DNA from 3 places in the Rhodococcus sp. NPDC076796 genome. Region 2 is predicted to be linked to each of the others. Evidence: predicted binding sites of a transcription regulator. Region 2 holds the regulator's gene; each other region holds the start of a gene.
The links. The regulator LexA, encoded in region 2, represses DNA repair genes until DNA is damaged. The targets are predictions, from matches to a motif close to CGAACANNTGTTCG.

Region 1: AB0366_RS15145 (DUF222 domain-containing protein) is a predicted target of LexA. The motif match lies at 3,099-3,112, and genes of this name have one in related genera.
Region 3: AB0366_RS21540 (SAV_6107 family HEPN domain-containing protein) is a predicted target of LexA. The motif match lies at 2,343-2,356, and genes of this name have one in related genera.

The regions. Positions count from the first base shown of each region.
Region 1 is NZ_JBFBMS010000004.1:233,413-243,485, reverse strand. It holds gene AB0366_RS15160 (XdhC family protein) at 1-823, shown strand, start outside; gene AB0366_RS15155 (hypothetical protein) at 873-1,232, opposite strand; gene AB0366_RS15150 (MFS transporter) at 1,747-2,955, shown strand; gene AB0366_RS15145 (DUF222 domain-containing protein) at 3,139-5,511, shown strand; gene allB (allantoinase AllB) at 5,508-6,872, opposite strand; gene alc (allantoicase) at 6,814-7,857, opposite strand; gene AB0366_RS15130 (glycerate kinase) at 7,854-8,987, opposite strand; gene gcl (glyoxylate carboligase) at 8,990-10,073, opposite strand, start outside.
Region 2 is NZ_JBFBMS010000003.1:304,539-314,611, forward strand. It holds gene AB0366_RS11625 (hypothetical protein) at 1-487, opposite strand, end outside; gene AB0366_RS11630 (hypothetical protein) at 526-756, shown strand; gene AB0366_RS11635 (aminotransferase class III-fold pyridoxal phosphate-dependent enzyme) at 740-1,990, opposite strand; gene hrpA (ATP-dependent RNA helicase HrpA) at 2,067-5,963, shown strand; gene nrdR (transcriptional regulator NrdR) at 5,976-6,440, opposite strand; gene AB0366_RS11650 (hypothetical protein) at 6,555-6,938, opposite strand; gene lexA (transcriptional repressor LexA) at 7,323-8,006, shown strand; gene AB0366_RS11660 (acyl-CoA dehydrogenase family protein) at 8,083-9,225, opposite strand; gene AB0366_RS11665 (solute carrier family 23 protein) at 9,378-10,073, opposite strand, start outside.
Region 3 is NZ_JBFBMS010000008.1:151,313-161,385, reverse strand. It holds gene AB0366_RS21555 (carotenoid biosynthesis protein) at 1-70, opposite strand, end outside; gene AB0366_RS21550 (NAD(P)/FAD-dependent oxidoreductase) at 67-1,674, opposite strand; gene AB0366_RS21545 (GNAT family N-acetyltransferase) at 1,679-2,296, opposite strand; gene AB0366_RS21540 (SAV_6107 family HEPN domain-containing protein) at 2,493-2,948, shown strand; gene AB0366_RS21535 (DUF3040 domain-containing protein) at 3,176-3,613, shown strand; gene mraZ (division/cell wall cluster transcriptional repressor MraZ) at 4,122-4,553, shown strand; gene rsmH (16S rRNA (cytosine(1402)-N(4))-methyltransferase RsmH) at 4,773-5,804, shown strand; gene AB0366_RS21520 (hypothetical protein) at 5,801-6,628, shown strand; gene AB0366_RS21515 (penicillin-binding protein 2) at 6,625-8,481, shown strand; gene AB0366_RS21510 (UDP-N-acetylmuramoyl-L-alanyl-D-glutamate--2,6-diaminopimelate ligase) at 8,640-10,073, shown strand, end outside.

The DNA.
Region 1 (10,073 bases), on a different contig from region 2:
CGGTCTGACCTGCGGTGGAGTGATCGAGGTTTTCGTACGCCTCGGTCCTCCGCGGTCCGTGCTCGCGGCCATCGCGTCGGATGCTGCGGTGGCCACGGTGACGTTGCTCTCCGGGTCCGGGGAGTCGCTCGCAGTCTCGTCCTCGGCAACAATGGGTACGACCGGTTTTTCGGACGTCGACACCGTGGTTGTCGGCGAGGCGTTGGCGATGTTGGACTCCGGCGGTACCGGCATCCGGTCGGTGCGGTGCAGGCCGGACCTCGACGTGTTCGTACAGTCCTACGCCACTGCGCCACGGCTACTGATCTTCGGAGCCATCGACTACGCCGGAGCACTCGCCCGCGTGGGCAAGTTCCTCGGCTACCACGTGACGGTGTGCGACGCGCGGCCGGTATTTGCAACGGCTGCACGGTTTCCCGACGCCGATGACGTGGTGACCGAATGGCCGCACAGCTACCTGGCGCGGACTACGGTCGATTCGCGGACGGTAATCTGTGTACTCACCCACGACGCCAAGTTCGATGTGCCCCTGCTGGAAGTGGCTTTGCGACTGCCGGTGGCATTCGTCGGGGCTATGGGATCACGCAGGACTCATGACGATCGCGCGGCCCGGTTGCGCGAAGTGGGACTGACGGAGCAGGAGCTGGCGCGTTTGAAGTCTCCCATCGGCCTCGACCTGGGTGCGAGAACACCCGAGGAAACTGCGCTGGCCATCGCGGCCGAATTCGTGGCCGCTCGACGTGGAGGTAGTGCACTGCCACTGACACGTACGGCCGGTCCGATTCACCACGACGGGGCGGCGGCGGATGCGAAGTACGCCTGATATCGGCCCCGTGGATCGCGCGGTCAGTAACATCGGTCCCATCTGCGAGCTACTGCTCGCGGCGTGAACGCCACTGACCACGCGCGATGATGGCAATGACGATCACGACCGCCGAGGCAACGGTCACACCGAACGCCCCTCCAAGAGGAAGTACGTTCGTCAGGACCGGAACCGGTGCGAGTACCGCCAGCACGACGGCCACAGCCACAACCGGGAAGATGACTACAGCCAAAAATTTGTCTTTCTGCCGATCCCAGTCGGGTCCGGCTTGCAGTGTCTTCTCCTTACGTATTACCCACGCGTAGAACGGAATCAGCGGCATCAGCAGCAGTAGTACCGACAGCGGGTATCCGGTTTCACCAAGGAGCGCGTAGATCAGCGTTGCTGTCACCGCCGAAGCCCACGTCATGATCACAGCCATGCCGAGGGCCAACAAGAATGGCGACTCTCGTGGCGGTTGATCAGATCCAGACGGAATCGTCCGATCGTCCACTGTCAAGACCTCCCAACTAGAGGCATGCCGCGATGATGCCACCAACGCCCGACAAAGAGACGATGAGTTCCGCCGCTTCCGCAGACGCGTTCGCAGGGAACGTACCACTACGTGGTCTGTACAGCCTGCGAGCGCTGCCCTCGCAATCGCGGCGGAGTTCGTATCGCTTCGACGCGGGTAGTGCTCTGTCACTGACACGAACTGCGGGTCCGATTCACCACGACGCCGACCCGGCTGGAGCACGCCAGGTACGCATAGGTCTACAAGCGATTGGCCTCACCCAAATACCCACCACATGTGGACAACTGGCGGCTGTTGACGTCTTTCGCATGCCGTGGTTTGCTTCGGGTGTCGATGAACGACGCCGTAGCACTCCTGCTCGTCCGGGGGTGTAGGCACCTGATTCCGACAGGGCGACCGCGAGGCCGCCGTGTGGTTTTTCTCTGGTATCCGCCGCTCGTCGGCGGCGCTATGGGTCGTGTTCTTCGTGAACGGTGCTGTTCTGGCAAGCTGGGCACCGCGAATTCCACAGGTCACGTCCGAACTTCACCTCTCCGATGGCCAGGTCGGCTATGCATTGCTCGGCGTCGCCGTTGGTTCCGTTCCGGCGTTGTTAGGTACCGCGCGCCTGCTTCGGACCGTGTCGGCACGGTCGGTGTGCACCATTACGTCCATCGCCTTCAGCGGTGCGCTGCCGTTGATCGCGTGTGCACCCAACGTATGGGCACTCGGCGGTGCGTTGGCTGTGCTGGGGGCCGTCAGCGGGTGCTTGGACGTTGCGATGAATACGGCTGCGATCGACTATCAGGACCGCATCGGAGCGAGCATTCTCTCGCGCCTGCACGGCGGCTACAGCTTGGGAGTCCTCGCGGGTGCAGCGTCGGGCGCTCTGGCCTCGATACTCGAGGTCACCGTGCTCGAACACTTCGTGGCGGTCAGCGCCTGTCTATTGGTCCTGGCTTTTGCCGCGTCATGTTTTCTGCCAACGTCGGCGAGACATCGTGCGCCCATCGACCACGACGCTGTGACGCGTGACAGTCCAATAGTTTCCAGCCACAGTCGATTTGGCCGTGTGCTGGCGATCCCTGCAACGATCGGAGTGATGGCCGTTGCCGCGCTGCTGATCGAAGGCATGATCACCGATTGGTCTGCCCTGTTGGTCTCGCGGGATTTCGGCGGCGGTACCGCCGTCGGAGCCGCTGCAGTGGTGGTGTTCAGCACCGCCATGTTCTTCTCGCGTTCCTTCGGCGATCTGATCGTCGATCGGCTCGGTGCTGCCGTCACTCTCCGATGCGCGGCAGCGGTGGTGTCAGCGGCCGTACTTCTGGGACTGTTGCTGCAGCCAGAACCATGGGGTGCCGTTGCGGTGATGGGATGCGCCGGCATCGCCCTCGGGCCGTTGTTCCCGTTACTCATCACCGAAGCAAGCCGCCGAAGTCGCGTTGGTGCGGCAGTATCCACCGCGCGCGTGAGCGCGATCGGATACGGCGCGTATCTCGGCGGACCCCCGCTCGTGGGCTTCCTCGCCGAACGCATCGGCCTTGTGGGTGCTTTCGTTCTCATCGCGGGCATCTGCTCCATTGCCTTGGTTGCCGCGTCGATATCGTTGCGCGACAGATCACGATCAGCGACGCCGTGAAGCTTCTACTCGCTTCGCCAATCCCGGCGCAGTGCCTCATGGTCAACCAGACGGTTCGGTGAGGAGTGAATTTGTCTGGTCAGCAGCCGCCGATCTGCGCGCGACCGTTCTTGTCGGTGGCCCGGGTTAGTCTTCTTTAAGTTCGAACAGGCGTTCTTGTTTCGGGTCACCGGGGGGTGAAAGATGGGTGCACTGCCAGCTGTGTCACTGGAGGCGTTGACCGCGGCCGCGCGTGAGGAGAATCGGCAGGCGGCCCGCAAGATCTCCGCCTGCTACGACGTGCATCGGAGTTGGATCACCCTCGACACCAAGCACAAGCATTACAGCCGATACGGACGCACCGAAATGGCAGTCGCATTGGGATGTTCGGCGACGGTCGCCGAATCGTGGGTTTCCGTCGGTGTCGCTTTGCACACCCGGCTCCCGCTACTCAAGGCCGCGTTCGAGACCGGTGAGGTCGACCTCCCACGGGTACGGACGGTATGCCGGATCCTCGACAACCTGAGCGACGACATCGTGAAGAAGGTCGAGGACGAGATCGTCGAAGCGGCCCGGCGCTCATCGCCGGGTCCGCTCGAGAAGGAGATCTGGGACATCCTGGTGCGCGTCGCACCCGAGGAAGCAGCCGCATTGCGGGAGTTCGCGAAGAAGTTCCGCACCGTCACCTACAGTCCTGCCGGGGAACTCGCCCGCATCCGGGCGGAGTTGACCGCACCCGAAGCCGCCGCCGCATGGCAACTCCTCGAAGAAATGGCCGACACCCTCTGCCCGAAGGATCCGCGCGGGAAGAAGGAACGCTTGTGCGATGCGTTCATGGCCCGCATGCACGGCGAACCCCGACTCGCGTGCCTGTGCCAACGGGAGGATTGCTCGAAGAAGGATGCGGTGTTGCCGGATCGGCGGGTGCCGTTGACGATGATCACCGTCGACATCGCCACCCTCATCGGCCTCCTCGCCAACCCTGCGTATCTGGCCGGTCATGGTTCCATCGACCCGGACCTCGCGCGGGAATTGGCACGCAACAGTCAGTGGCAGGTCCTGCTCACCGAAGCAGTGACCCTCGCCGAGAAACTCGGACTGGCCGTGCAGAACCCGGAAACCGGGGAATGGGAACGAATCCCCAACAGTGAAAAGACCGAGCCTGCAACAGAAAACGACACGGCAACGGCAGCGGGTACGGACACCGACACGTCAGCGGGCACCGTTCCGGGCACGGCGGCAGGGGCGGTACCGGATTCGGATGCGGATGCCTCTGCGAGCACCGACACGACTGCTGAGACACCCACGGACGCGAACGCAGGTGCAGGTGCAGGTGCAGGTGCACAGAATGCATCGACGGCTGATTCGAGTGCGGAGACAGCTTCGGCGTCGGAACCAACCGGGCCCAGTTCTCCTGCACCCGAACAGAGCTCGCCGGCAGAAGATAACGTCGATCAGGTCGACAATCCCGCGCCTACCACCGGGCCCGCGACCGACCCGGCAGCAGCTACCACCCCAGGCTCAGACCCAGCCCCCAAGCACGCAGCAACAACCGCTTCGGCGGCTATCACCAAGCCGCTACCGGAGCCGCCGCAGGCGAACGGCCCAGAGCCAGTTGCGTCACCAGCACCCGCACCGACTTCGTCGAAAGATGCCCAACAGACGCCGACCGCTGATCCAGCGCAAGATTCGAGCGAAACCCATACTCCCACTGCACCATCCGATACCACCAGCAACCACGACATCGGCAGTGACGAGGAAACTATCAGTGGATCCGAGCCGACATCGATCGGTAGTCCGGCATCGAGTACACACCCCGGTGCGGGTGCCGAAACCGAGGATCGACCTCCGCGCCGCCTGCAATCGTTGACCTCCGCCGCCGCGTTGTTCTGCACCCACACTCCCGTCGGCAAAGGCACACGGCACAGCTCTGCCCTCGACCTGGACGCCATCAGACATCCCGCCCACAACATGAGGGCACTGGACCTACGCTCGACAATCCGGCCCGACAACCGCACCGGCTGTACAGCCAATGGCCTCTACATCGGCACCGCCTCCCTCGCCGCCGCACTCGAAGCCGCCATCGCCGCCGACCCCACCCTCGGAAAATCCGTCGCCCGCGACCCACTCACCGACCGCGCCCTGATCTACCGCCCCGACGCCCTCACCACCGCAGCCGTCCGCCACCGCGACAAACACTGCCGCTTCCCCGGCTGCCACCGCCCCGCCGCACGCTGCCAACTCGACCACGTGATCCCCTTCGACCACACCAACCCCCTCGGCGGCGGCTGGACCACAGTCAACAACCTCCAATGCCTCTGCGAATACCACCACTCCGTCAAAACCGCCGGCTACTGGAAAGCCGTCATGCTCCCCGGCGGAGCGATCCTGTGGACATCGACATCGAAGACCACACGAATCACCCTGCCCGCCAACGGCACGGCAGTACCCATCGCCGCCAACGACCTCAGACCACACATCCCCACCAAACCGAAACGATCCGGCATCATCGCCTACCCCAACCCACCCGACAACCAGGAGCAGGAGACAGACGACACGGCAGCACCGCCGTTCTAGGCGCGCGCCAACAAGCGCCCGGTCGAGGATTCCGACCCCGCGATCCACGACCGTCGCACCACACCCGACAAGCCCAGCCGGTCGTACGCAGTCACCGGGTTACGGTGGTACAGCTGCGTCACGTCCACGGTGAACATGTCCTCCGGCGCAAACGCCACCAAGTCTGCCGCGCAGCCGATCTCGATACGGCCTCGGTCTGCCATACCTACTTGGTCGGCAGTATTGGTGGCCATCCACCGGACGATGTCGGTCAGTGCGAACCCACGGGCACGCGCCTCCGTCCACACCGCAGCCAGCGACACCTGCAGCGACGCGATACCGCCCCACGCATCACCGAAGTCTCCAGTGTCGAACCTCTTCAGATCCGGCGTACAAGGGGAGTGGTCGGTGACGATGGTGTCGATCGTGCCGTCGAGCAGTCCCTGCCACAACAACTCTCGGTTTCCGGCCTCGCGGATCGGCGGGCAACATTTGAACTGCGTCGCCCCCGCCGGTACTGCTTCCGCATCGAAACACAGGTAATGCGGGCAGGTCTCGACAGTCACCCGCACCCCGTCCCGCTTCGCCGCCGCAATCATCGGCAACGCATCAGCACTCGACAGATGCAGAATGTGCACCCGACACCCCGTCTGTCGAGACAACTCGATCACCTGCTCGATGGCCCGGTTCTCTGCCGCACGCGGACGCGACTCGAGGAACCCCGAGTACTCACGGCCCGCCGCCGTCGGAGCCTCAGCAATGACCTCGGCGTTCTCCGCATGCACGATCATCAACCCGTCGAACGACGCGATCTCGATCAGAGCCTTCTCGAGTTCCGGGATAGTCAGCGGCGGAAACTCGTCCACACCGGACGCGAGCAGGAAGCACTTGAACCCGAACACTCCCGCATCGTGCAGTGGTCGCAGCTGATCCACGTTTCCTGGCACCGCCCCGCCCCAGAACCCGACATTGACGACCGACTGATCCGCAGCCACCCGCCGCTTGGTCTCCAACGCCGCGACGTCCACTGTCGGGGGAATGCTGTTGAGCGGCATATCGACAATGGTCGTGATCCCACCTGCAGCGGCGGCTCGGGTGGCGCTGGCAAAACCCTCCCACTCGGTGCGCCCCGGCTCGTTGACGTGCACGTGGGTGTCCACCAAACCCGGCAGCAGCACCTCATCCGGCCCGAGCTCGACCATCACGGCCCCAGACACGTGCGCGTCCAGAGAGTCGATCGCAATAATGCGGCCGTCCAGCACCGAGATCGATGCCGCCACCTCCCGGCCACCGATCACCGCCCGCGACGCGCGAACAACCAGATCAGACTGCACTGGAGACACTTTGAAGCTCCGAGGACTTCCACGCGATGTCGGCCGCATCGAGGGCTTCGGCGTCGAGTTCACCGAACAGCCGCAATCGGGACAGTCCGCCATCGGGGTACACGTCCAGCCGCAGGTGCGTGTACGCGTCGGCCTCGTTCAACAGGAAGCGATGGCGGGTGTCCGGCTGGACGGCGGTGCGGGGCAGAATCTCGGTCCACGCCGTGGGATCCGTGACGTGTCGGCGACGAGAATCGATGGCGCTGAGCCGAATCCACCCCGGTGCGTTACCCACGTAATAGCTGGTATCGACCTCCACGTGTCGCGGGGCACCGGGCGATGCGAGAGCAAATACTGCGAAGTCGTTGCCGCCGTTGCGTCGTCGAGAGTTCTCCCAGCCTTCGCCCATGTTGCGGGCCCGCCCGGGCAGGATGATGTTGGCCGGCGAGGAGTAGAACGCGTCGGAGCAGTCGGTGAGCCGAGCGCCGTTCTCCGCGGCCAGCAGGTCGACGGTGCCTGCGAGGAACCGCGGATCCTGCACCACCTGACCATGCACACGGAACCGGGCAACGCCACCGTCGGGGTAGATCGACAGACGCACATGCGTCCACCGGTGCCGATCGGCCACCTCGTACCTGTTCGCGGTGTCTCCGACTGCAGGAGACTTGTCGACAATGGTGTGCCAATCTGCCTTCAGCACATCCTCCATGGACGGATAGCCCTCGATCGACGCCGCCTCGACGGATACGAACGGCGGGTAGTTGCCGGTGAAGTGAGCGGTGTCGACGACAACGCCGTGCACGATGCCCGGTGCCCCCAGTCGCACGATTGCCCAGTCGTGACCGCCTTCGTCGCGGCGACGACGAGTCTCCCACCCGTCGTACACCTTTCCCTTGTGGCCGAAGTCCTCGGGATCGAACAGCGGAGCATCGGGCTTGATCAGGTTCTCGCGCTGGGCGAACAACTCGTCGTTCGCTGCGGACACGCTGCCGCCGAGCGCCCGAGAAGCCAGATCGGTCAGCGTGGTGAAATCGGTTCCGGTCATGAAGTTCCTTCCAAAATGTGTGTGGTGGCCAAGGTTCGGCCCACCTCGTGCAACAACCTGGCCGCATCACGCATCGAAATTCGAGGGTCCGGCTCCAGGTCGGCGAGTGCATATGAGGCGGTGATTCCGTAGGGGCGCAGTCGATCCAAGCCGACGACGCTGCGTCCAGCCACGGTGATCACCGGAACACCGGCTGCACGTGCAGCGTGCGCGACACCGATCGGTGCCTTGCCGTGCAAGCTCTGCTCGTCGAGCGAGCCCTCACCGGTGACGACCAGATCGGCCGAGGCCAGAGCGCTACCGAAGTCGATCAGTTCGAGCACCGTCTCGATACCCGGCTTGGCCGCAGCACCGAGTACGGCGATGGCCCCGAACGCAGTGCCACCTGCCGCTCCGGTTCCGGCCAGCCCGCTCACATCACGTCCGATTGCGTTGCGCACGAGATGCGCCCACTGCCGCATCCCGTGTTCCAGATACAGCAGCTCCTGCGGCCCTGCACCCTTCTGCGGTCCGTAAACCGCTGCGGCTCCGGTGGCACCGAGCAACGGATTGTCGACGTCGCACGCCAGCTCGAACACCGCGTTGCGAGCCGACGGCAAGATCCCGGACAGATCCAGGTGCACCGCGCCGCGCAACGCACCGCCGCCGAGCGCGACGTCGTTGCCGTCGGCATCGAGGATCCGTGCACCCAGTGCCGACAGCATTCCGGCCCCGCCGTCGGTGGATGCACTGCCTCCGAGGCCGACGACGATACGTTCGGCACCCGCCTCCAGGGCGTCTGCGATGACGGTACCGAGGCCGAACGTGCTGGCTCCCAGCGCATCCGGCCGTCCATCGGGCAGAAGCTCGAGCCCGACGGCCGATGCCAGTTCGACGACGGCGGTATCGCCCCGGCGAGCGTAGGACGTGTTCACCTTTTCACCGGTCGGCCCCGAGCAGGTCACTGCCATTCGGTCCCACCCGGCGGTGACGGCAGCATCGACGGTGCCGTCACCGCCATCGGCGACGGGCAGGCACACCGTCTCGAGCGACGAATCGACCGAGAGCATTCCCGATGCCAGTGCCCGGGCGACATCCGCCGCCGACAGCGAGCCCTTGAACTTGTCCGGAGCGAGCAGAATTCGCGTCATCTCTAGTCCAGCAGAAGCAACGCGGTGGGTGCGTCCGCCGAGGTGTTGGCCAGTTCCTCGAATTCACCGACGTTGTCGATCTCGGTGCCCATCGAGATGTTGGTGACCCGCTCGAGGATGATCTCCACGACGACGGGAACCTTGTGCTCGTTGGCCAGAGTTCGAGCCCGCACCAGCGTCTCGCCGATCAGGTCGGGCTCGGTGACGCGAAGCGCTTTGCAGCCCAGCCCTTCTGCCACCTGCACGTGGTCGACGCCATAGCCCTTGGGGATGCCGGGCTGAGCGTCCAAGACGTCCTGGTGGTTGATGTTGTCGAATCCCAGTTGCACGCAGAAGTCCATGTCGAAGGCACGCTGCGCCTGTCGGATCAGCCCGAGGTACGAGTTGTTCACCACCACGTGCACGTACGGCAGATTGAACTGGGCACCGACGGCCAGTTCTTCGATCATGAACTGGAAGTCGTAATCTCCGGACAGTGCAACGACATTCGCCTTGGGATCGGCGGCCACCGCCCCGAGCGCCGCGGGAATGGTCCAGCCGAGCGGGCCGGCCTGCCCGCAGTTGATCCAATTGCGAGGGGAGTAGACGTGGAGGAACTGACCGCCTGCGATCTGCGAGAGCCCGATCGTGCTGATGTACCGGGTGTCGCGGTCGAAGACCTTGTTCATCTCCTCGTACACGCGCTGCGGCTTGATCGGCACGTTGTCGAAGTGAGTGCGGCGGTGCATCGTGCGCTTTCGGGTCGCACAGTCCTCGACCCAGCCCGAGAGATCACGCAGCGTGCCTGCTGCACGGCGCTCCTCGGCGACGGCCACGAACTGCTCGAGTGCGGCCTTGGCGTCGGAGATGATGCCGTAGTCCGGTGCGAAGACGCGTCCGATCTGGGTCGGCTCGATGTCGACGTGGACGAACTTGCGGCCCTTGCGGTAGGTCTCCAGGCCGCCGGTATGCCGGTTGGCCCAACGGTTTCCGATGCCGAGCACGAAGTCCGAGGCCAACATGGTCGCGTTGCCGTACCGGTGCGCGGTCTGCAAACCGACCATGCCTGCAGCGAGACGGTGATCGTCGGGGATGGTGCCCCAGCCC
Region 2 (10,073 bases):
CTCCCTCGCGTCGGCTGCGACGCAGTGTGGGGACTCGGCCCCGGAACCATCGTCCGGCGAGCGCCGCAGTGGTCGGAAAGGCCGTTCCGTCCATGCGGGCGATGGTGCGCAGCAGGGCGTCTTCCTGCGCAGTCGTCACGGACGGAGTGGAGCCTGCGGAACGACCCAGGTATCCGTCCAATTGTCGCAGCCAACAACGCTGTTCGTACTTCGTGGCCCATTGGGTGACGGCCGCACGCAGATCGTGCAGCTGAACGCCGCGTTGAAAATTTCCGCTCCACATGTCCTGCAACGACTTTCCCAGTTCGGCGTGCCACATCAGCGGCGGCAGGTCGTCGATCACGACGGCCATTCCGACGTGATTGACGGGACTGTTGGTCAGTGCCTGGATAGCGCGATCGGCGTTCGACTGTCCGCGGAAGATCCAGATGTCGCCCGTTCTGGTGGCCTCGACTGCGGTATCGAGGCTGATTCGCGACGGATTCATGGTCCACACCCTAGATCTCGTGACGGTACGGTGGCCGGATGAACGTGTGGAAGGCCCTCGGTCTCGCCGGGATGGTCGGTGTCGCGGCCACCGGGGCGTTGGTGGTCCGTTCCGAACGCAAGCGTCGTTCGTATGCGCCCGAGGAAGTGCGTGATCAGCTGCACCGGCGTTTCGCCGCCATCTCCGACGAGCCGCAGCCGGCAGCTGCTCCCCCGCTCTCGCGCGGCAAGCAGCTGCTGAGCAGGCTCCGGTTCAGCCGAGCGCGCTGAGGATTCGCGCGGCCAGCTCTTCGATCTCGGCGTTCGTCATCACGAATGCCGGCGAGATCTGCATCGCACCCTGACCGGCCGCGCGGCTGGAAACGCCGTGCGCTCGAAGCGTCTTGACGAAGGGCAATGCCTCGGCCGGGTCGGCGAGCTGCACGGCGGCAACCGCACCGATTCCGCTGCGGATCTCCGACACTCGCTCGTGTGCGGCCAGTGGCGCGAGGTGGGTGTGCAACGCTGCCTCGATGCGCTTCGAGTGTGACAGCAGTTCCTCGCGCTCGATGATGTCGAGGTTGGCCATCGCTGCCGCGGCCGCTCCGGCATGGCCACCGTAGGTGTACCCGTGCCGCCACCACACGCCGCCCGCGAAGAACGGTTCGGCGATCGTCGGGGCGATGAACACAGCACCCATCGGTACGTATCCGGATGTCAGGCCTTTGGCGGTGGTCATCAGGTCGGGTTCGAGCTCGAATCGGGTGGAGGCGAACCAGCTGCCGCCGATCCGGCCGAATCCGGTGACGACCTCGTCCGCGACGAACAGTACGTCGTTGTCGCGGCAGATCTGCCGTACCTCGCGCAGGTACCCCTCCGGTGGGAGGTAGATTCCGCCTGCACCGATGACGGGCTCGCAGAAGAATGCGGCCACGTTCTCGGCACCGACCTCCTCGATCAGCGCCAGCAGCGACTTCGCGTCGTCCCACGCCACCGTTCGGGCGTCGGACATGAGCTCGCCGTAGTGCTCCTTGTTCACCGGAATGCCGGCGAGCGCAGTCCCCGCGACGTGCATCCCGTGGTAGGCCTTCTGCCGACCGACGATCAGTTTCTTGCTCGGTCGACCCATTTCCACCCAGTAGCGCCGCGCGAGTTTCGCGGCGGTATCGATGGAGTCCGAGCCACCCGAGGTGAAGAAGATCTTGCTGCCCGGTACGGGAGCGATCGCGGCGAGACGATCGGCGAGCGCGAGTGTGGTCTCGGGTACGAAGTCGCCGAAGTTCGAGTAGTGGGCGATCGAGCTCAACTGCGTCGCAACGGCGTCGGCGATCTCACGACGGCCGTGGCCGACATTGGTGAACCACAGGCCCGCGGTCGCGTCGAGGTACTCGGTGCCCGCGTGGTCGTAGATGTAGGCACCTTCACCGCGAGAGACGACGAACGGGCCGCCGGCCGTGACGGCACCCATATCGGCGAATCCGTGCCAGAGCGCGGAAGAGTGTGTGGTTCCGGTGGCAGAAGACATGCGGTACACAGTAGTGGAGCCACTGCGACGGTCGGCGGTTCGGACGTCCCGCCGAAACGGATATCCTGGTTCGAGTATGTCTACCTCGAATTCGTCCGGTCAGCGTCGCGCACTCGCCACGCGACTGGCGCAGGTCACCATCCGTGACGAGAACAGATTGCGGCGCCGTCTGGACAAGGCCCGTACCGACGACGCGTTCGCTGCTCTCGACCGCGACATCGCCCGCGCCGAAACCGTGGTCGCCACTCGCCGCGCTGCGGTCCCCACCCTCGAATTTCCCGAGTCACTTCCGGTCAGTCTTCGCAAGGACGACATCGCAGCGGCCATCGCCGAGCACCAGGTGGTGATCGTCGCCGGCGAGACCGGCTCCGGCAAGACCACCCAGATTCCCAAGATCTGCCTCGAGCTGGGGCGCGGAATCCGGGGCTCGATCGGTCACACGCAGCCCCGTCGGCTCGCCGCGCGCACCGTGGCCGAACGCATTGCCGAGGAGGTGGGCGAACCGCTGGGTGAATCCATCGGCTACAAGGTGAGATTCACCGACCAGTCCTCGGATTCGACCCTCGTCAAGCTGATGACCGACGGCATCCTGCTGGCGGAGATCCAACGAGACAGACTGCTCCGCCAGTACGACACCCTGATCATCGACGAGGCCCACGAGCGCAGCCTCAACATCGACTTCATCCTGGGCTACCTCGCGCAGCTTCTCCCCCGCAGACCCGACCTGAAGATCGTCATCACCTCGGCGACCATCGATCCCGAACGATTCGCCCAGCACTTCGCGCGGGACGGCATGCCCGCGCCGATCATCGAGGTCTCCGGCCGCACGTTCCCGGTCGAAATGCGCTATCGGCCACTGACCGTCGACGCCGGGGACACGACGATCGATCTCGACCCCGTCGACGCGACCTGCCAGGCCGTCGACGAGCTGATGGCCGAGGGCGACGGCGACATACTTGTGTTTCTGTCGGGGGAACGCGAGATTCGCGACACCGCCGATGCGTTGAACGACCGCAATCTACGCAACACCGAGATCGTTCCGCTGTACGCGAGACTCTCTGCGGCCGAGCAGCATCGAGTGTTCTCACCACACGCGGGCAGGCGCGTGGTGCTCTCGACGAACGTTGCGGAGACATCGCTGACGGTCCCCGGCATCCGCTACGTGGTGGACCCGGGTACGGCCCGAATCTCGCGATACTCGTTGCGCACCAAGGTTCAGCGGCTCCCCATCGAGCCGATCTCCCAGGCATCGGCGCGGCAGCGGGCCGGCCGCTGTGGTCGCGTCGCCGACGGCATCTGCATCCGGTTGTACTCCGAAGAGGATTTCGAGTCGCGTCCGCAGTTCACCGAACCGGAGATTCTGCGTACCAACCTGGCGTCGGTGATCCTGCAGATGACCGCACTCGGGCTCGGCAAGATCGACGCGTTCCCGTTCGTCGAACCGCCCGATCCGCGCAGCATCAGGGACGGAATCGGACTGCTGGAGGAGCTCGGGGCACTGAAGCCTGCCACCAAGGACGGCACTGCGGAGCTCACCCCCATCGGCCGGGAACTCTCGGCGCTGCCGGTCGATCCTCGAATGGCGCGGATGCTCGTCGAGGCCAACGGCAACGGCTCTCTGCGCGACGCGTTGGTGGTCGTGGCCGCCTTGTCGATTCAGGACGTTCGGGAGCGGCCGGCCGAGCATCAGCAGGCAGCGGACGAGAAGCATGCGCGTTTCGCGGTGGAGAACTCCGACTTCCTCGCGTACGTGAAGCTCTGGACCTATTTGCGCGAACAGCGGAACGAGTTGTCCTCCAACCAGTTCCGACGCATGTGCCGTACCGAGTTCCTGCACTATCTACGTATTCGCGAATGGCAGGATCTGCACGGCCAGCTGCGTCAGATCACCCGCGGGCTCGGATGGACGGTGCCCGACGCCGACTCCACCGAGACCGCCCTGCATCAGTCGCTACTGTCCGGACTGCTCTCGCACGTCGGGCTCAGGGAGGGTGACAAGCGCGAGTTCCTCGGCGCACGCGGAGCTCACTTCGCCATCTTCCCCGGGTCGGGTCTGTTCAAGAAGCCCCCGCGCTGGGTCATGGCCGCCGAACTGGTCGAGACCGGACGCCTGTGGGGCCGGATGGCTGCTCGCATCGAGCCGGAGTGGGCCGAGCGGTTGGCACCGCACCTGGTCAAGCGGACGTACTCGGAACCGCACTGGTCCATCAAGCGGGAATCGGCGATGGCCTACGAACGGGTGACGCTGTACGGCATTCCGTTGGTGACGCAACGTCCGGTGAACTATCACCGCATCGACGCCAAGGCGTCCCGAGAGCTGTTCATCAGACATGCGCTGGTGGAGGGTGAATGGAAGACCCAGCACGCGTTCTTCCACAAGAACCGGGCTCTGCTCGACGACGTGGGTGAACTCGAACATCGCGCACGGCGACGAGACATCGTGGTCGACGACGATGCTCTCTTCGACTTCTACGACGCACGCATCGCCCCGGAGGCGGTGTCGGCGAGGCACTTCGACACCTGGTGGAAGAAGGCCCGCAGGCAGGACCCGCACCTACTCGACTTCACCACCGACACCGTCGTCAACTCCGACGCGGCCTCGGTACTGACCGGGGCGTATCCCGACGCATGGCGACAGGGCGAGATCCAGTTCCCCCTGACGTATCAGTTCGAGCCGGGCACCGCGGCCGACGGAGTCACCGCTCGTATTCCGATCGCGCTGCTCGCTCAGGTACAGCCGGTGGGCTTCGACTGGCTGGTCCCGGGGATGCGCGGCGAGTTGGTGACCGCTCTGATCAAGACACTGCCGAAGGCACTGCGCCGCAACGTCGTCCCGGCTCCCGACTTCGCGGCCGCGGCGTTGGCGGTCATGAAGCCGCGCGCGGAAACCCTGGTGACGGCCTTGGCACGTGAGCTGTCGCGGGCTGCGCAGTGCCACATCACGGCGAAGGACTTCGATGTTGCGGCACTGCCCGAGCACCTGAGGATGACGTTCGCGGCCGTCGACCCGTCCGGAAAGGTGTTGGGCAGCAACAAGGATCTGACTGCTCTTCGGACGATCCTGTCACGAGAGGTCGGCCGTCAGGTGGCCAGCGCGGTCGGCGACGCGGAGCGCGCGCCGTCTCTGGCCTGGACCTCCGGCACGCTGGGACGGTTGGAATCGACCGTCACCCGTGATGTGGGTGGGCAGAAGGTCACCGGCTACCCGGCGTTGGTACCCGAGGGACCGGGCGTCGCGGTGCGGGTCCTCAGCACCCCCGCCGAGGCGCGGGCCGCAATGCGGTCGGGAACCCGAGCCCTGCTGCTGTCGACGGCACCGAAGGGAACCAAGGCATTGCTGGCCGGACTACCGACCGCCGAACGCCTTGCCCTGGGCCAGAATCCGTACGGCGGAGTCGATGCGCTCCTCGAAGAATGCCGGGCTCTGGCGGTCGAGGAAGCGATGGATGCGCACGGTGGGCCGGTACGCGATCCCGAGGCCTTCGACAAGCTCAGGGCACTCGTCGACGCGGAGGTTCCGCAGCGTACCGCCGCGGTGCTGGCCCTGGTTCGCCCGGTGTTGACTGCTGCCCTGGCACTGTCCGCGCAACTGCACTCCTCCTCGGGTGAGCCGGCAGACGACGTTCGGGAACAGCTCGACGGCTTGATCTTTCGCGGGTTCGTCACCGAGTTCGGTTCTCGCAGATTGGCGGACCTGCCGCGCTATCTCGCCGCTGCGACGAAGCGGTTGGCGACGCTGCCGAGCAGTGCGGGCCGGGACGCGGCGGCGATGGACGTACTCGATCGGGTGTACGCGTCGTACGGGCGACTGTTGGATTCGCTGCCGGAGAGCAGAAAGAACAGTTCCGGGGTACAGGAACTGTTCTGGATGATCGAGGAACTGCGCGTCGGACTGTTCGCCCAGGGCATTCGCACGGCGTATCCGGTATCGGAGAAGCGTATCGAAAAGGCGATCTCGGACCAGAGTCGCTGACGGGCGGGACTGTCAGTCGATGTCTGCCGACTCGCGGTGCTTGCGCAGTTCGTGGATTTCTTTCTCGAAGTCCTCGGCCGAGCTGAACGAGCGATAGACGGAAGCAAAGCGCAGGTAGGCCACTTCGTCCAGATCGCGGAGCGGACCGAGAATGGCCAACCCCACTTCGTTGCTCGGGATCTCCGCGGATCCCGCTGCACGGATGGCGTCCTCGACCTGCTGTGCCAGCAGGTTCAGCGCGTCGTTGTCGACATCTCTGCCCTGGCAGGCACGTCGGACTCCCTTGACGACCTTCTCGCGACTGAACGGCTCGGTGACGCCGCTGCGTTTCACGACTGCGAGCACTGCGGCCTCGACGGTCGTGAATCGACGACCGCACTCCGGGCAGGAGCGACGCCGCCGGATTGCTTGCCCCTCGTCCATCTCACGCGAGTCGACCACGCGTGAGTCGGGATGCCTGCAGAACGGGCAATGCATGAGGGATCCTCCGTCGTAGCCGATGCTCCGACGACAAACACGCACAGACGAGCACGCACATCGGGGCAGTCTGTCGAGGATACTCAGTCTTCTCGAACCCGACGGGGCCGGTGGTCATCTGCCGGGCGTGTACTCGACGACAGCTCCGTCGTGCACCTCGACCACACCCGCCGGTTGCGCGCCTGCATCGGGGGCAACGGCCCGCAGGTTCGCGATGCCGATCAGTCCGCCTGCGACGACCAGGACCGCCAACATCCACAACATCAGCGAGCGAATCCGAACCGGCTGGCTCGCGAAGTGCGCCGAGGTCGCGTCGAACTCGCGATCGGCCACCTCGCGATCGGTGACGTCGGTCCACGACGGGTCGAGGACGGGCAGGCACGGGCCCGGTTGCGTGGCGAGACCGTGCAACACCGGACGCGCCCGGCGACGACGCTCGACGACAGTGGATCGGGCACGGACACCGGCGGCGGTGGGGCGATCGGTGATGATGGTCATCGGAACCTCGTCTTCGCTCGTTGGATCGATTATTCGATCAGGCGTTCGATGGACGCTTGTTCGAAGTTCTATCACGAGCCTCCGACAAAGTCTGCAGAAAACGCGACACGAGTCGAACAGATGTTTGATTCAACAGCTGATACACGCTAGATTCGTGTCAGAAACCACACGCCACACGAGTCGACACCATCAACTCCAGTCCGCGCAGACCTACCCCGCAGACCGGATCCAGGACACCAGCAGGAGGCCGACAGCATGAAGGACGAGACCTCGACGAGGTCGACCACGCGTTCCACGACAACCGGTTCCAAGACGACCGGAGCCAGGGCCACCGCACCGAAGGAAGCAGCGGGTAAGCCCGCTGCGGAACCGACATCCAAGGCCATGGAAGTCGGCACCGACATCAGTGCGGGTCTGACCGAGCGGCAGCGGAAGGTACTCGAGGTCATTCGCGCTTCGGTCACCGAGCGCGGTTACCCACCGAGCATTCGGGAGATCGGTGACGCGGTCGGTCTGACGTCGACCTCGTCCGTCGCTCACCAACTCCGCACCCTCGAGCGCAAGGGCTTCCTCCGGCGCGACGCCAACCGCCCCCGCGCCGTCGATGTCCGCGGTCTCGACGAGGTGCAGGCCGATCAGGCTGCCGCGGCGGTCGACGGATCGCAGGCATCGGAGGATCAGGATCGATTGCCGACCCCGACGTTCGTGCCGGTGCTGGGCCGGATCGCTGCAGGCGGCCCGATTCTGGCCGAGGAGGCCGTCGAGGACGTGTTCCCGCTCCCCCGCGAGCTGGTCGGTCAGGGTTCGCTGTTCCTGCTCAAGGTGGTCGGTGAATCGATGATCGACGCGGCCATCTGCGACGGCGACTGGGTGGTGGTTCGTCAGCAGTCCGTGGCGGACAACGGCGACATCGTCGCTGCGATGATCGACGGGGAGGCCACCGTCAAGACGTTCAAGCGGTCCAAGGGCGAGGTGTGGCTGCTGCCGCACAATCCGCTGTTCGAGCCGATTCCGGGCAACAACGCCGCGATCCTCGGCAAGGTCGTCACCGTGATGCGCAAGCTCTAGGGATCGTCACCGTATCGACATGCGAAGGGCCGCAGCACATGTGCTGCGGCCCTTCGCATGTCTGAAGATCAGCGGATCACAGATTCAATCCGCGGCCGATGATCTCCTTCATGATCTCGGTGGTGCCGCCGTAGATGGTCTGCACACGGGAGTCCATGTACGCCTTGGCGATCGGGTATTCCTTCATGTAGCCGTAGCCACCGTGCAGCTGCAGACACCGGTCGATCAGTTTGACCTGATTCTCGGTGGTCCACCACTTCGCCATCGCGGCTTCCTGGACGGTCAACTTGTCTTCGTTGAGCAGTTCGATGAACTTGTCCACCATGATGCGGGTGGCGGTGGTTTCGGTGGCCAACTCCGCCAACACGAAGCGCGTGTTCTGGAACTTGCCGATCGACTTTCCGAACGCCTTGCGGTCACGGCAGTACTGAATGGTCATGTCCAGCGCCGATTCCATCGCCGCGGCAGCGACGACGGCGATGGAGAGCCGCTCCTGGGGCAAGTTCTGCATCAGGTAGATGAAGCCCATGCCCTCGTCGCCGAGCAGGTTGGCGGCGGGCACGCGAACGTCGGTGAAGCTCAGTTCGGCGGTGTCCTGGGCCTTCATGCCGATCTTGTCCAGGTTGCGGCCTCGCTCGAATCCGGGCATGTCGCGTTCGACGACCAGCAGGCTGAAGCCCTGTGCGCCCTTCTCGGGGTCGGTGCAGGCCACGACGATCACCAGATCGGCATTGATTCCGTTGGTGATGAACGTCTTCGAGCCGTTGAGCACCCAGTCGTCACCGTCACGTACGGCCTTGGTCTTGATGCCCTGCAGGTCGCTTCCGGTGCCCGGCTCGGTCATCGCGATCGCCGTGATCAGTTCGCCGGAGCAGAATCCGGGGAGCCAGCGCTGCTTCTGCTCGTCGTTCGCAAGATCGATCAGGTACGGCGCGACGACGTCGTTGTGCAGGGTGAACCCGATACCGCTGTACCCGCCGCGGGTGGTTTCCTCGGTGACGATGGCGTTGTAGCGGAAGTCCTTGACTCCGCCGCCGCCGAACTCCTCGGGCGCTGCCGTTCCGAGGAAGCCCTGCTTACCGGCCTCGACCCAGACGCCGCGATCGACGATGTTCTGCTCTTCCCACTTCGCGTGGTTCGGCGCTACGTGCTGATCGAGAAATTTCCGGTAGGACTCCCGGAACAGCTCGTGCTCGGGCTCGAAAAGTGTGCGTTCCACGAATGTCTCCTTGTTCGGTGCATACCGGCAGCGACCACGCGAAATCTCTACGGATCTCGGTCGCCGGTACGACTGACGTCACAGGGAAACACTACGTCCGCGGTGTCGGGTCGGTCGATGACCAAAACGCGCGCGATCCGTGACCGACCTCGCTAACGACCTCGTGTGCCTGCACTCCTCGCGAGCGCCGAGACGATCGGGTAGCCGAGAAGGATGCCCACCGAACCCCAGGCGATACCGCCGAGCTCGACCGATCCGACGGACAGTGTCAGGTCGCCGATTCCGGCGACGAGCGCCGCAGCGACGACCATGAGATTGACCGGATCGGTGAAGTCGACCTTCGCGTCGGTCCAGATGCGTACGCCGAGCAGCCCGATGAGGCCGTAGAGAACCAGGGTTGCGCCGCCGATGACCCCGTCGGGCGCGGTGAAGATCAGTGCACCGAACTTGGGCGAGAACGCGAGCAGCATCGCGGTGATCGATGCGACCCAGTACGCCGCGGTCGAGTAGACGCGAGTGGCGGCCATGACGCCGATGTTCTCTGCGTAGGTGGTGGTGCCCGAACCGCCGCCGGCTCCGGCGAGTGTGGTCGCCAGCCCGTCGGCGATCAATGCGTCACCGGCCACGTCGTCGAGGTTCTTGCCGGTCATCGCGGCGACGGCTTTGACGTGCCCCACGTTCTCGGCGACGAGGACGATCACCACCGGCAGCGCCACGAGGATCACCGACAGCTCGAAGGACGGACCGCGAAACTCGGGTAGACCGATCCAGCTCGCCGCGCTCAGTGCGTCGAGACGCGGTTGCGCGATTCCCCCGGTGACGGCGGCGAACACCCAACCCACGACGAC
Region 3 (10,073 bases), on a different contig from region 2:
CCGACACCAGTGGGTAGACGATCTGGCAGCCGACAGCAGCGGCCGCGACGACGATCGGAACGACCTTCATTCCCGTTTCCTTCCGAAGAACGTGCGACGGCGGGCTGCGCGGGCGTCGGCAATCGCGATTCGCGCCGCCGACCGACCACTGGCCGCAGTGACTCCTCCGCCGGGGTGGGTCGATGCGCCGGTGAGATAGAGCCGGTCGGCACCGGGGACCCGATGCCCGGCCAGTTGAGGATGCGGCCGCCACATCATCATCTGGTCCAACGACATGTCCAGGTGCATGATGTTGCCTCCGATCAGACCGAGCTCACGCTCGATGTCCGGCGGCGATTGAACGAACCGATCCAACACCGATGCCGCGAAACCGGGTGCGTACCGGTCCAGTTCGGCGACGATCCGATCCGCCTCGAACTCGGCCAACGAGCGCTCGCCCGGGACGTTCGATCGCCACTGTCTGCCGTCGGCGAGGGTGTGGGGATGCCACTGCGACCACAGTGAGATCTGGTGCTGTCCCGGCGGCGCGATGGTGGGATCGAGTGCGCTGAAGGACATCCCCAGCACAGCCGGGGTGGGCGGCAGGTCGCCGGCCAGCGCGTGCCCGTGCGCCAACCGCAACTGGCTGCGGTCGCGTACCAGCAGCGCCAGACCATGGGTGCCGTCCTCGATCCGGTCGGCGCTCGGGTACGTCGGTAGGGCGTCGGTGGCCAGCCTGACCGCGGTACCTATTCCTGGCCCAACCCGAATCGTGCTGCGCCACCGCGCGATCTGCGCCGAGTCGTGTCCGCCGGCTTCGAGAAGGTCGAGGGTGGTCACGATGTGGCAACCGGCCACGACGATGCGGCTGTCTATCTCCCGTCCCGACGCGGTCCTGGTGGTCCAGCCGTGCGGTCGGCGTACGAGCGAGGTCACGGCGTCGTCGAGTGTCAGTTCGGCACCGTCGCGCTGCAGCCGAGCGATCATCGCCTCGGTCAGTGCGCCACTGCCGCCGACCGCGCGGCCCGGCGGAAGGGTGTGCATGAGGGCAGCGAAGCCGACCATCGGAGCGGTACCCGGCTCGGACATCGGCGGACCCGACTGTGCGCCGAACCAGGCGAGCGCGGCCTTGAGTCGTTCGCTCGAGAACATCTCGTCCAGCAGGGAATCGCCGGTGGCAAGAAATTCACGCGAGAGCATGCTGCCGCCGTCGGGCGCGCCGAGGCCCCAGAAGGATCGGAGCAGTTTCGGGCCGGTGGGTGGCCCACCGAACGCACGCATGGTGCGTTCGCTGCGGGGACCCCACACGGAGACGAAGGTGCGGTAGGCGCGCGCGTCGGCTGCGCCGCAGGCGGCCGCGATGGAGTCGCAGGTTCGGTCGAGGTTGCGGTGGAAGACGATGCCGCGTTCGTCGGTGTCGACGGCTCCGGGCGCGAACGCCCAGGGATCGCAGTCGATGTAGCGAAGTCCGAACTCGGCGAGTCCGAGCTCCTCGATGATGCCGGTGTGCCGAATCATGATGTGCGCCGACGAACCACGGTCGACCCGGTGGCCGGGAAAGCGCTCCACCGTCGAGACCGCGCCACCCGCGACGGAGTCGCGCTCGAGAACCTCCACCGACATACCGGCATCGGTCAGGTAACAGGCAGAGGTCAGGGCATTGTGGCCGGAGCCCACCACCACAGCATCGATCACATCTTCAGGCTACTGGCCCGTCGAGGGGCAACCGGCGGCCCAGGACGGCGAAGGGGCGTCGGTCGCCGGCGAAGGTGAAGTCGCGCAGCACGTCTGCGAAGCCGAGCCGCCGGTACAGCCGCCAGGCTCGGTTGTCCTCTTCCGCCACCTCGGGTGTGGACAACATCACTTTGTCCGCGGAGACGCCGCCCAGCAGTCGGCTGCACAGTCGTCCGCCGAGGCCGTGCCCCTGAGCGCTCGGGAGGACGTGCAACTCGGTGAGTTCGAAGTAGTCGCCGAGGGTGGCTTCGACGCTGTGCGGAGAATGCCCCGTGCGCCGCAATCCCTCGCGAACCTGTTGATGCCACCACTGGTGCGCGGCACCGTGATAGCCGTAGGCGACGGCCACCAGAGAATCGGGCTGTGTCGGGTCGGTGTTCGGCAGCAGCGCACCGACTGCTCGCCAGCCCGGCCGGTGCAGGTGTTCGCTCCACATCGGGGCTCTGCTCTGTTCGGTTCCGCGCGGATAGCCCATGGCCTCGACGTAGATGGACAGTGCCTCGAACAGCCGCTGGCGGAATTCCGGGGGCGTCAGATCGACCAGGTACGGCGTTGTCTGCGCATCGGTGACGACTGTTCTCAACCTTTCTTCGGCAACTTGTCGGTGGGCACGGCTATATTGAATGTGTCGAACGGGTGTTCGACAATCGGGGCCGAGTGCACCGGTGGCTTCGGCTCGGATCGTCGAGTCGGATTCTCCGGAGTTCGACTGTAAGGCTTCGCCACGGTTCCGGCCGCGCCAGGTGCGCGCCGGAGATTCGAACTGGAGGTGTTCGAGTATGACGATCACGAAGGCATTCGATGCCGGAGTGCGGTCGCCGGTGTCGCGTCAGGCTCAGGTTCTGCTGGGCCGGGCCGATGCTCTGCTGTCCGAGTCCATCGGGGAGAGCGATGCCGGAGATCGATTTCTCGGCAGCTATGCCGCCGCACTGAAAGGCGCGGCAGCTGTGTTGGCGTCGTTGCCGAATTCGATCGGAGCGCGTCCTCGTTCACGCAGTGCTTGGGTGTTGATGGCAAAGGCGGCACCGGATCTCGCTGTCTGGGCCGACTATTTCGCGTCCTTCTCGGCCACCCGGGCGGCGGTCGAGGCCGGTGCGTCGAGCACGATCGCCGATCTCGATTCCGACGATTTCCATCGCCACGTCGGTCGTTTTCTGAACTCGGTCGAGGATCGACTCGGCGGGCAGGCTCGATTCGCGTCCGTAGATCCGATGACGGCACCCTTGTCGGCGTAGCTCACCGAGCTGGACTCCAGGTGACAATCGCCACGTCATACGGTGTTCGCTGGAAGTTTTCGGGACGTGCGTCTCGAAAACTTCGGTGTTTCTCAGGAACACATCGACCGAGTAGGTGGTAAGCGGCCGATTCAGCTCGTATCATCGACAGTAGGTAGCCGCCAAGGTCAGCTTCCCGTCGTTTCGCAACCGAAATGACCTTCAATATCTGTGCAGGGGGAGGTACCGTGCCACTCTCCGAGCACGAGCAGCGCATGCTCGATCAAATCGAGAGCGCTCTCTACGCCGAGGATCCCAAATTCGCGTCTCATGTGAGGGGCGGTCGCGTACGCGCGGCGTCGAGCAGGAGGCGCTTTCAGGCTGCCGCGCTGTTCGTAGTGGGACTCGTGTTGCTCGTCGCCGGTGTTGCATTGTCGACGAACAGTCTGGCTTTTCTCGTCGTCAGTCTCATCGGCTTTTTGTTCATGTTCGGTGCCGGGGCACTGTTCCTGTTCGGCGGTTCCGACAAGGGAGCCGCAGCGTCGCAGGACGAAGGCAGCACAGCCAACGATGCTGCCGAAACGTCCGGGCGTAGTACCGGGCAGAAATCGAAGGGTGGTCGCAAGGGCGGCAGCTTCACCTCTCGCATGGAAGATCGGTTCCGTAAGAGGTTCGAGCAGGACTGAGTCGACCGGGTTTCACCGAACCGACCCATACCGGCTCGTCTCCACAACTTCACGCGTCAACGTAGAACAGCATCTCACCTTCGGGTGAGGTGCTGTTGTCGTTTCTGCCCTGGAGCAGACGCCGCTCGATCGCCCGCAGCCCTCCGCTCCGCGTCGAGGGCCGGCTCGACTGTCCCCGCACGGGAGTTCTGGGATGCCGCGCCCCACTTCGACCCACTTCCCCCACTTCTCCCCACCTGGGCCCCACTGGAGGGCTGAGTTCGAGCGTCGCTCACCACTCCACGTGCTGAGCTGCTGCTCAGGCCGATGCGGTGCTGGACTCGTGATTCGTGGCCTCCGAACGGAAGCTGCGACGTCGCCCGCGGCATCGCCGTCGAAAGTATCGATCTTCTGCTCTTGACCAGCACAGATATCGGATTCTCCAAAGTTTTCCGGCCGTGGATGGTTCGAAGTGGGGGAGAGTGGGGTAAAGTGGTCCGCAGCGGAGAGTCGAGGCTGGAGGTGGCGAGTGTTTCTCGGTACCTACACGCCGAAGCTCGACGACAAGGGTCGACTCACGTTGCCGGCCAAGTTTCGGGACGCGCTTGCAGGAGGGGTCATGGTGAGCAAGGGGCAGGATTTCAGCCTCGCTGTCTACACCGCGGCCGACTTCGCGGAGCGCTCTCGGAAGTTGACGGCGGCTTCTCGTGCCAACCCCAAAGCCCGTGCCTACGTTCGCCAGTTCTTTTCGGGAACCGACGAACAGCGGCCGGACGGACAGGGTCGAATCACCATCAGTCCCGAGCATCGCCGCTATGCGGGGCTCGAACGAAACTGCGTGGTGATCGGTTCGATGGATTTCATCGAGATCTGGAACGACGAAGCGTGGGCGCGCTACTCCGCTGAGAACGAGCAGGATTTCTCCGACGCTTTCGACGAGTCCCTCGGAGGGATCTTGTAGCCCGACCAGGTCGCCTGCGAGTGCAGCGAGGCCTCTGCCCGATCAGAACCCTGACGTTCTTCCCCAACGCCAGGTTTCGCAGATCAGGACCCTGACGTTCTTCCCCAACGCCAGGTTCCCTATCGGACAGGGACCTCGATGCATTCGCACCGGCTTCGGTGGGCGACCCGCACGGCCCGGACCCGGGCGAGAAGTACGTACGCGCGACCGGGAGGAACCATGACGGAGGGCACCGGACCGGACGAGAGCGACTCGTCCGCCGACCGAACCCACCGTCGGTCCGCAGGCCCGGTCCACGTTCCGGTTCGTCTCGAACGAGCCGACGAATTGCTCGGACCCGCAATCGAATCCACTGGCGCTACCCGAGTCATGATCGACGCAACACTCGGACTCGGCGGTCACGCCGAACACTTCCTACGGACCTATCCGCACCTGCATCTCATCGGACTCGACCGGGATCCCGACGCGCTCGAGCTGGCCGGAGCCCGGTTGGCTCCGTTCGCCGATCGAATCACGTTGGTGCACACGACCTACGACGGCATCGCCGAAGCGCTCGACGAGGCCGACCTGCCTGCGGTCGACTCCGTTCACGCCATCCTGTTCGATCTCGGAGTCTCGTCCATGCAGTTGGACGAATCCGATCGCGGATTCGCGTACTCCATCGACGCCCCACTGGACATGCGAATGAATCCGACCGTGGGAATCACCGCAGCAGACGTCCTCAACACGTACTCCCACGGCGACATCGCACGGGTCCTGAGCATCTACGGCGAGGAACGGTTCGCCGGCAAGATCGCCTCCGCTGTACTGCGTCGCCGCGAGCACACGCCCTTCACCACGAGCGGCCCGTTGGTCGAATTGCTCTATGCCGCAATTCCGGCCGCAACGCGGCGTACCGGCGGACACCCCGCCAAGCGCACCTTCCAAGCCCTGCGCATCGAGGTCAACGGTGAGCTGGAGTCGTTGAAGGCGGCGGTTCCTGCCGGGCTCGACGCGTTGGCTGTCGGAGGTCGGGTGGTCTTCATGTCGTATCAGTCGCTCGAAGACCGAGTTGTGAAGCAGGAGTTGGCACCTCGAATCAAGTCGCGCAGTCCCGAGGGACTGCCGGTCGAGCTACCCGGAATGGGTCCGGAGTTCCGGCTCCTGACCAGAGGTGCCGAGCGTGCCTCGGATGCAGAAATAGACGTCAACCCACGCTCGGCTCCGGTGAGATTGCGCGCCGCCGAACGGATTGCAAGGAGAGCGGAATGACGGTTCCAGACACAACCGTTGGAACACAACGCAATCGGGTTCCGGCCCCGCGGCGCAGGGGCGTTCCGCAGGCTCCACTCTCGCGCCCCGAGCGTACGGGTAAGGGCGGTGGACGATCCGGTGCAGCACTGCGCGCATACGAGCGCAGGCAGCAGCGCGCGTCGATCCACACCTCGGATTCTGCGCATGGTTCCGGAGCCGGTGCGCGGCCCTCGCTGAACGGAAGCGCTATTGCTGCGCGAATTCCGTTCGTCGCCTTGATCATCGGCCTGCTCGCCATCGGTCTCGGTCTGACGTTGCTCCTGACCACTCGGTCCGCCGGAGACTCCTACGATCTGAGCGCCGCCAAGGCCGTCAACGCCGAACTGGCTCAGCAGCGGGCGTCGTTGCAGCGTGATGTGGAGTTGGCGGAGTCGGCTCCGGAGTTGGCGCGCAAGGCCGCCGAGCTCGGAATGGTCCCGGCGAAGAACCCCGCGCGTCTGATCGTCGCGCCGGACGGCGGCGTCCAGGTCGTCGGTACCCCGGCTCCGGCCGACGGTGCACCGGTGGCACCGCTCGATCCGGTGTCGCCGGCGGCCGCAGGCGAGGGCACCGTCGCGAATCCGAGCACGCAGTCACCGCAGCAGCAGACGCCGAGAAGTGCGTCGCAGCCGAATCGAACGTCGGGCACGATCGACACCCGCGCCGCCACGCCGAATTCGAGCAATGGAGCTGGAAACACCGCGCTTGCTGAACAATTGGTTCCCATGAGCATCCCCTCGCTCGAAACACCTGCGGTCGAAGCCCCCGAGCCCACCGGCGAAGCATCGGGTGACGGGCAGTGACCAGGCCTTCGCCTGCTCCACGCCGTCGGCCACCGAGCCGAAAGCGTCTCGACTCCTCCACCTTTCGGTTTCGTCACGGCACCGGCCGCGTCCTGATGTATCTGGCGCTGGCCGTCGCGGCGGCACAGCTGCTGTGGATTCAGGGATTCGATGCACCGAGGTTGTCCGCCGAGTCGGCGTCGCAACGCACCACCACTCTCGTCGATCCGGCGATGCGTGGATCCATCCTGGACCGCAACGGCAATCCGATCGCGTTCACTATGGAAGCCAAAGCGTTGACGTTCCAACCGGTTCGGGTTCGCAAGGAACTCGACGAGGCCCGGGCGAAGGACCCGACCGAGCCGGAGACCGAGCAGTACCTCGAGGACATCGCCGCCCGCATCCACAGCGACCTCGGCGACGTGATCAGCGAGAAGGATCTGCTCGCGAAGCTGAAGAGCAACGACGAATTCACCTACCTCGCCCGCGGAGTGGACGCCACCGTGGCGTCGAAGATCAGCAAGGATTTCAAGCAGGTCGGACTCGAGCGTCAGGACATCCGTGAGTACCCGGGCGGATCACTGGCCGGCAACATCGTCGGTGCCACCGGATGGGACGGACACGGTCTGCTCGGTCTGGAGGATTCGCTCGACGCCACCCTGGCCGGAACCGACGGTTCGCAGACCTACGACCGCGGATCCGACGGTGCCGTCATCCCCGGAAGCTGGCGGGACAAGCAGCCGGCGGTCAACGGTTCGAGCGTAGAACTGACCATCGATGCAGATCTGCAGTACTACGTGCAGCAGCAGGTGCAGTTGGCGAAAGACCTTTCGGGAGCGAAGAACGCCTCGGCGTACGTGCAGGATTCGCACACCGGCGAGGTGCTCGCCATGTCGAACGACAACACCTTCAACCCCGGCATCGGAGTCGGCAACAACGAGCGCACCAAGGAAATGGGCAATCTGCCCGTCACCACGCCGTTCGAGCCCGGTTCGGTGAACAAGATCATCACCGCGGCCGCCGCCATCGAGTACGGACTCACGACTCCCGACGAGGTACTTCAGGTACCGGGCAGCATCTTCATGTCCGGCGTGTCGGTCAAGGATGCGTGGGACCACGGTGTCGCGCCGTACACGACGACCGGCGTGTTCGGTAAGTCGTCCAACGTCGGCACGCTGATGCTGGCGCAGCGCGTCGGTGAGGACCGCTATGCGGACATGCTCACCAAGTTCGGTCTCGGCCAACGCAGCGACGTCGGTCTGCCCGGCGAGAGCGCGGGAAATGTACCGAGCCGCGATCAGTGGTCGGGCGGTACGTTCGCCAACCTCCCCATCGGCCAGGGACTGTCCATGACGCTGCTGCAGATGACCGGGATGTATCAGGCCATCGCCAACGACGGGGTTCGCATCCCGCCGCGGATCGTCGAAGCGACGGTGGACGCCAACGGTCAGCGAACCGAGACCCAGCAGCCCGACGGGGTGTACGTGGTCAGTCCCGATACCGCGAAGACGGTCCGCAACATGTTCCGATCCGTCACCCAGGACGACACCGGAAACCAGCGCGGTACCGGAGTTGCCGCAGGGGTCGAGGGTTACCAGATCAGTGGCAAGACAGGTACGGCTCAGCAGGTCGACCCCGAGTGCAAGTGCTACTCGAACTCGAACTACTGGATCACCTTCGCCGGCATCGCGCCCGCCGACGATCCCCGCTACGTGATCGGGATCATGCTCGACGCCCCGACCCGCAGCGCCGACGGTTCCGGCGGCCAGTCGGCAGCACCGCTGTTCCACAACATCGCCAGCTGGATGCTGCAGCGGGACAGCGTGCCGATGTCAGCCGACCCCGGACCCAAGCTGGTTTTGCAGGCGGACTGAGATCCCGACCCGCCGGTCCGCGAGTCGGGGCGGCGACATCATGATCCCGGACGCCGGTAATCTGACACATCGGCTCGGGCGTGTTCGTTCGGCTGCCGCCACGGCGTGATCGAGCTGTGGCAGGCGCGCGGCCGGCAGTAGAGAGGAAGGGAGCAGGAGTGACTGTGTCATCGGATTCACAACCGGCTCCGGGTTCACGTCCGGCGCATCCACCGCACACCGAAGTCCGGGAGGTGGCGTCCGCGGTCGGTGCAACGATCGGCGAGGGCGACCCCGCCGGTGTGAGCGTGACCGGTATCGATCTGCGCGCACAGTCCGTTCTTCCCGGCGATCTCTTCGCAGCACTGCCCGGATCGTCACGACACGGTGCCGAGTTCGTCGCCGACGCAGTAGAGCGTGGTGCGGTGGCGGTGTTCACCGACCCGGCCGGACTCGAGATCGTGCGGGGAGCCCTCGCAGGTACGGATCGACAGGTTCCGGTACTCGTGCACGATCGTCCGCGCCAGGTGTTAGGGGCGGTCTCCGCTCTGGTCTACGGCAACCCGTCGTCGAAGATGACCGTCATCGGCATCACCGGTACGTCGGGAAAGACGACGACGTCCTATCTGCTCGAAGCCGGCCTGACCGCAGCCGGTCGTCGGTGCGGTCTGATCGGCACCATCGAGACACGGGTGCTGGGCCGGCATGTTCCGAGCGCGCTCACCACGCCCGAGGCTCCGCAACTGCATGCGCTCTTCGCCGTCATGGTCGAGGAGGGTGTCGACACGGTGGTGATGGAAGTGTCCTCGCACGCGTTGTCACTCGGCCGGGTCGACGGCACGCGCTTCGCGATCGGCGCGTTCACCAATCTTTCGCAGGACCACCTCGATTTCCACGATTCTCTCGAGGACTACTTCTCGGCCAAGAGTCGCCTGTTCGCGGCCGACTCGGCGGTTCGTGCCGACACCGCCGTCGTCTGTGTCGACGACGCGTGGGGCGTGCGGATGGCAGACATCGCTCGATCGGCCGGTTCGACCGTGGTGACCGCGTCGACCGGTGCCGATTCACAGTGGACGGTCTCGGACTGGGCCAAGCACGACGACGGCACGCAGTCGTTCACCGTCGCCGATCCGCAGGGTGCGTCGCTGCCGGTCTCGGTCCGGTTGCCGGGTCGCTACAACGTCGCGAACACCGTGCTGGCCTTGGCTACCTGCGCGGTGGCCGGGGCCGATGTGCGCAGCGCCGTGACCGGGGTCGCGACGGTCGACGTGCCGGGTCGCGTACAGCGGATCGATCGTGGGCAGAACTTTCTGGCGGTGGTCGACTACGCGCACAAGCCTGCGGCCGTCGAGGCCGTGCTGGCGACCCTGCGCGAATCCTCGCGCGGACGGATCGCAGTGGTGCTCGGAGCAGGTGGCGACCGCGACACCGCGAAGCGTCCCCTGATGGGTGCCGCCGGAGCACGCGGTGCCGAGCTGTTGGTGGTGACCGACGACAACCCGCGAAGCGAGGATCCGGCCACCATTCGGCAGGCCGTCGAGGACGGCGCGCTGTCGGTGCCGGACGAGGCCCGCGGTGAAGTACGGAACGTGGCAGGCCGCGCAGCGGCGATC